Linked DNA regions of Leucothrix mucor DSM 2157. The protein of the gene in region 2 binds, or shares a complex with, the protein of the main gene of each other region. Links are inferred from orthologs where the notes say so. Each region holds a gene or a part of one and is shown on either strand. Other genes may lie near its edges.

Region 1 (3,012 bases), 1.3 Mb from region 2 along the record:
CTCCAAAATGGCCTTGTCGCGCACACTGATGAAGTCATCGCCCTGAATGTTCAGTAACTGGGTGACTTGTTCAATATCCAGCGTTTGAGGAAGGTGCTTAGTATCTTTGGGCGCACGAATGTCAATGGCTGGGTTGACGCTCTGCAACTTGTGCTTAATGCGGTAGTTGTAATAACTGCGTAGCGATGACAGTTTGCGTTGGATGGTCGAAGAGCTGATTCCTTGGCGATGTAGCTGGGTAATCCATTGCCGTACCTGATATTCCAACACAGCATCTAATACGACAGGTGTTTCCTGTTTTGCCAGCCATGCAGAAAACTGTAACAAATCCCGCTCATAGTTTTCTGAGGTATGCGGGGAGTAGCGACGCTCATAGCGAAGGTACTCCAGAAAATCCTGTAGTGGGTTCTCAGTGCTCAATGTGTTGTGCGATCGCTGTTGCGATTAGCTCACCGAGGAGACTTAAAAATACGGTGCCCATGCCTTTGTGAAAGCGTTCGGCTTCCAGGCTACCTAATGCCAGTAAGCCAATACTGTGATTGCCTTGCAATGGAATCAGCGCAACCGATTTGATCCGTGGACCATTTTCGCGAAACAGAAAATTTAGCTGGGTATCTTTGCAAGGGCCACAAACGGGTTTAAGCGTGCGGAACAGACCATCAAATTCTTTCATGATCGGATGGGATGTTTTTACGTGATGTAAGCCCGGTAAGTCGACTTCTGTACTGTCATGAAACAGTCGAAAAGCGACAAAGTCTGCGTTGAAATCATCGCGCAACACATCCTGCGTGGTGCTGAGTAATCCATCCAGGTTATCGGCCCGTAACAACTCCAATGTTAGGTGCTGCAAACGCTTCATGATTTGCTCATTGCTGCGTGCGGCACGAATCAACTCATCTAGCTGTTGTTCAAGGTGCTTATTTTTATCCCGTAATACGGTTGCCTGACGTTCCAACATGGACGTCGCACCGATAACTCCCTGACTAACTTTTAGCGATTCCAGCAAGTCGCTGTGGTCGATTAGAAAATCAGGGTGTTGTTGCAAATAGTCTCTGACAAGCTCGTCATTGAGTGTCGATGGAAGTACCGGTTGAGCCGAAGTATTCATATTGTTATGGTTCCATGGAATACGGTTGCGACAGGGCCTGTCATCATGACAGGGGTGTTTTCACCTGCCCAGTGAATCAGCAAATTGCCAGCCGGCAGTATAACAGTTACCGGAGTGTCTAATAAGCCTTGGAGACGGCCGGCCACGATTGCCGCACAAGCGCCGGTCCCGCAGGCCATGGTTTCCCCAGCGCCCCGCTCATAGACTCTCAGGCGCACTTGATTGCGGTCGATAATCTGCATAAACCCAGCATTCACTTGCTGCGGAAACAGTGGCATTTCCTGAAAAGCTTGGCCAATCTCCGTAACTGAAGCAGTAGCCACATCATCAACTAACATTACGGCGTGCGGATTACCCATTGAGACGGCGGCAAAGGAAATATCCTGATCGGCAAGCCGTGCTTGATAAGTCGTCTGCTGGCTGTCTTGGTTCAGGGGAATCTTCGCAGGCTCCAGTATCGGTAAGCCCATATCAACGGTAACTTGCCTATCACTTTCCAGCTTAAGCACAATCCGGCCACCGGCTGTGAGCACCGGAATTTCTGTTTTATCAGTTAAGCCCTGATCGACTACAAAGCGGGCAAAGCAACGCGCACCATTACCGCATTGCTCTACTTCGCCACCGTCCGCATTAAAAATTCGGTAGCGAAAATCACAATCTGCAACAGGAGAAGGCTCAACCATAAGCAACTGATCGCAGCCAATACCCAAATGGCGATCTGCAATTTGGCGAACCATTTCAGTACTAAGTGTAACGGGATGAGTAACAGCATTGATCACAACAAAGTCATTACCAAGGCCGTGCATTTTTGTAAATTCGAGTTGCATAGAAAGTGCCATAAGCCGCAGCAACGGCTATCTAAAAAGGGTTACGAAATTTGGTTCTATTATGCCATTAATTGGCGATAATCAATTATATATAGCATGATATAGAGTGTTTGGTATTAACGGCAACCCGAATTCATCATTACTGGCGAGCCTGTTTTTTACCGATGTGGTGATAAATATAAGATTTTACTAATGTAGTGGAGAAGACGATGAGTGAGTACGATCAGGAACTGGATGCCACCGGTTTAAATTGCCCTTTGCCAATTTTACGTTGTAAGAAAGCCATGAACGGCATGGAGGCAGGTCAAACCATTAAGGTGATTGCTACAGATCCGGGCGCAGCTAAAGATTTTGAAGCCTACTGTAATCAGACCGGTCACGAGCTACTCAGTAGTGGCGATGAAGATGGTAAGTCCGTCTTTATGATCAAGAAAAACTAGATCATCAACAATGCGTAAAAGGCACCTTCGGGTGTCTTTTTTATTTGTATAATGAGGCGATGAGAAATAATCCTGAACAGCTGCGTGCTTACCTCCAAAGTCAGCAGGAACAGCACCTTTATCGAAAGCCTCGCTTAAATGAGTCAGCGCAGCAGCCGTTGATGCAGATTGATGGCCGCCAAGTATTAGCGTTTTGCAGTAATGATTATTTGGGGCTGGCCAACCATCCCGGAATTGTTGGTGCACTACAATGCTCGGCAGAAAAGTATGGCGTTGGTAGTGGTGCTGCCCATCTAGTTAATGGTCATCATATCGAGCATCAGCGACTAGAAGAGGCGTTAGCAGAGTTCACGGGCCGGCAGCGAGCTTTGCTGTTCTCAACCGGTTACATGGCCAATCTAGGCGTTATTAATGCACTGACCGAGAAAGGCGACGTCATCTTTCAGGATCGCTTAAATCATGCTTCGTTAATTGATGGTGGCCGCTTAAGCGATGCGACTATGTGGCGCTACCGGCATAACGATATCGCTGATCTATCCAGGCGTATGGCGAAAAGCGAGGCTGAGAATAAGTTAGTTGTCACTGATGGCGTGTTTAGTATGGATGGCGATTGTGCGCCGTTAACTGAGTTAGCTAC
Region 2 (2,830 bases):
GCCTTCGACCACGGCGCAATAAGTTTTCTCGATGTTACGTTCTGAGAATAAGCGGCTGAGCTGGCGATGGGCCTCTTTATTACGTGCGATGACCATAATGCCAGAGGTAGCCATATCCAGCCGATGTACAATTAGGGCATCCGGAAAAGTTAATTGCACCCGGCTGATCAGGCTGTCTTGTTTATCGTCTCCGCGACCGGGTACTGAGAGTAATCCTGCAGGTTTTTCAACCAATAGCAGGTCATCGTCCAAATACAGGACGTTAATACTCTCAGGCGGCGGTGGCAGATACGGTAAATTCATTAGTCATCAATTAAGGAAATAATGTCCCAGTTACGAGCTTGTGCAATGTCTTTGAGCTTAGGATCAGGATCAACAGCAATCGGGTAGGTTACGCATTCCAGCAGTGGCAGGTCGTTGTGCGAGTCACTGTAGAAGTAGCTGCCTTCCAGTGTTTCATTGTTATTCTCAAGCCAAGCGTTTAGGCGTGTCACTTTACCTTCACGGAAAGAGGGCACGCCATCAATTTTGGTGGTGTAACGTCCGTCAACAATCAGTGGTTCAATCGCGAGCAGGTTATCAATGCCAAACGCGGTAACAATCGGGCGGGTAATAAAGCTGTTGGTGGCGGTAATCACCATCAAGGTGTGGCCCATTGCCTTATGTTGTGCAATCAGTGCCTTCGATTTGTTCGACATGACCGGTTCAATATAGTTTCGCATAAATTCTTGGTGTAGCTCAGCCAGTTCTTCCATAGTACGCGAGGCTAGGCTCGCGAAGCTGAACGCCGCATATTCATGAATATCTAAGGTGCCATTTTGATACTGTGTGTAGAAGGCTTTGTTGCTGGCAGCATGCTCCTGATCATCGACTAGTTTGTTATCCACCAGAAATTGACCCCATAAGTAGTCGCTGTCATTGCTTAGTAGGGTGTGGTCCAGATCAAAAAGTGCCAGTGTCATAGTGTAAACTCGTGTTTAGCATAAAAAAAACCACATTATAGCCGCTAACGTTTGCTGATTGATGACAGTTATGAAAAAATCGCTCCATCAAGATTTATAATGGAGAATGTCGTGATAGACGAGAATGGTTTTAGACCAAACGTTGGCATTATCCTCTCCAATAACGATGGCAAAGTCTTCTGGGGGAAACGAATCGGGCAACGGTCCTGGCAGTTTCCACAAGGTGGCATCAATGAAGGTGAAACTCCGCTCGAAGCAATGTATCGCGAGCTTCATGAGGAGGTTGGTTTAACATCTGAACACGTTGAGGTAGTCGGCTATACGTCCGACTGGTTGCGTTATCGTCTGCCGAAACATTTGATTCGCAGACGATCTACACCGACTTGTATTGGTCAAAAGCAGGTCTGGTTCCTGCTGCGGTTGACCACGGATGATTCCTTTGTCGATCTTAAGGCGACTTCAGTGCCTGAGTTTGACGGCTGGCGTTGGGTACATCACCAGCGTTCAATTAGAGAGGTGGTTTATTTTAAACGAACGGTATATGAGAAAGCCCTACGTGAGCTTTCCCCATTACTTCCCTCGTTTGAGTAAGTGCTGAATAGTGGTTGTCAGGCCTAGAACGGTTTGACAACCACCATAATAACAATCACGATCAAAGCCACCGCAGGCGCTTCATTAAACCAGCGATACCACACATGACTGCGCTGATTACGCCCTTCACGAAACTCCAACATAATTCGATAACACCAGTAGTGATAGCCAAACAGCGCTGCGATAAAAACGAGCTTTAGCATAAACCAGCCGCTGGTAACCAAATATCCCCAATTCATAGACAACAGCCCGACACCAAAGAATACGGTGACCGCTGCGCCGATTGTCATAATGCCAAACAAGCGTTTTTCCATCACCTTGAACAAGTCAAAGCTGGCGTTGTTTTCGTCCATTGCATGGTAAATAAACAAGCGCGGTAGGTAGAAGAGACCTGCGAACCACGTGACCATAAAAATGACGTGAATTGCTTTGAGCCATAAATACATGAGTTGACCTTGGGGTTGAGTGCTGAAATGGGCGTAGATTGCCGACTAAATCCCCGTTATTATAAAGGCCAACAATTTGGAGTTGCGAATTATTATGAAAAAAATCGGCATTGTAGGCGCTACGGGTTATACCGGCGTTGAGTTGCTGCGGTTGCTGTCTATGCACCCCGGCGTTGAAGTGAGCTTTGTAACCTCTCGCGGTAATGCTGGTTCTCGCGTGGATGCAATGTTTCCAAACCTGCGCGGTCATTGCGACATTGAATTCAGTGATCCGGGTGACGATGCGTTGGGTGATTGCGATTTGGTTTTTTTCGCAACGCCAAACGGGATTGCGATGGAGCATACCCCTGCATTATTGAAATCTGGCGTGAAAGTCATCGATTTAGCGGCTGATTTCCGTATTAAAGATGTGGATGTTTGGTCGAAATGGTATGGCATGACACATGCTTGCCCGGATTTAGTGGCTGAAGCCGTGTATGGCTTACCAGAAATGTACCGTGATGACATTCGTGGTGCGCAGCTGGTTGCCAACCCCGGTTGCTATCCAACGGCCGTAACTTTAGGTTATTTGCCGCTGATTGAATCCGGCAAAGTGAATCTGGAAGAGTTGATTGCAGATACCAAATCAGGCATTAGTGGTGCAGGGCGTCAGGGTAAATTAGCCAATATTTACAGTGAAGCGGGTGAGAGTTTTAAAGCTTACGCCACACCAGGCCATCGCCATCAACCCGAAATCGCACAGACCTTGGCAAAGGTTGCCGGTACTGATGTGGATCTGACATTCAGCCCGCACTTGCTGCCCATTATTCGTGGTATTCATGCGACCTTGTA

Evidence for each region. The genes of interacting proteins can lie anywhere in the genome.
Region 1: the proteins of LEUMU_RS0111695 (region 2) and dapF are in contact, whole or in part, in a solved structure (PDB 5YGU), measured with the Escherichia coli proteins. The link is inferred for Leucothrix mucor DSM 2157 from one-to-one orthologs.

Annotation. Positions count from the first base shown.
Region 1 is NZ_ATTE01000001.1:3,888,353-3,891,364, reverse strand. Bases 21-2,960 are described here. They hold dapF (diaminopimelate epimerase), read right to left. Parts: upstream 1,936-2,960; coding sequence 1,105-1,935; downstream 21-1,104. Other genes in these bases: bioF (8-amino-7-oxononanoate synthase), read left to right, coding at 2,435-2,960; LEUMU_RS0117705 (sulfurtransferase TusA family protein), read left to right, coding at 2,145-2,375; LEUMU_RS0117715 (DUF484 family protein), read right to left, coding at 410-1,108; xerC (tyrosine recombinase XerC), read right to left, coding at 21-420. In the rest of the region: more of xerC, read right to left, coding at 1-20; more of bioF, read left to right, coding at 2,961-3,012. UniProt on the Escherichia coli protein: Involved in the succinylase branch of the L-lysine biosynthesis and in the biosynthesis of the pentapeptide incorporated in the peptidoglycan moiety. Catalyzes the stereoinversion of LL-2,6-diaminopimelate (L,L-DAP) to meso-diaminopimelate (meso-DAP).
Region 2 is NZ_ATTE01000001.1:2,609,334-2,612,163, reverse strand. What follows is about bases 26-2,783. They hold LEUMU_RS0111695 (RNA pyrophosphohydrolase), read left to right. Parts: upstream 26-1,013; coding sequence 1,014-1,553; downstream 1,554-2,783. Other genes in these bases: argC (N-acetyl-gamma-glutamyl-phosphate reductase), read left to right, coding at 2,094-2,783; hemJ (protoporphyrinogen oxidase HemJ), read right to left, coding at 1,577-1,999; LEUMU_RS0111700 (histidinol-phosphatase), read right to left, coding at 303-962; LEUMU_RS0111705 (RluA family pseudouridine synthase), read right to left, coding at 26-303. Outside these bases: more of LEUMU_RS0111705, read right to left, coding at 1-25; more of argC, read left to right, coding at 2,784-2,830. UniProt on the Escherichia coli protein: Master regulator of 5'-end-dependent mRNA decay.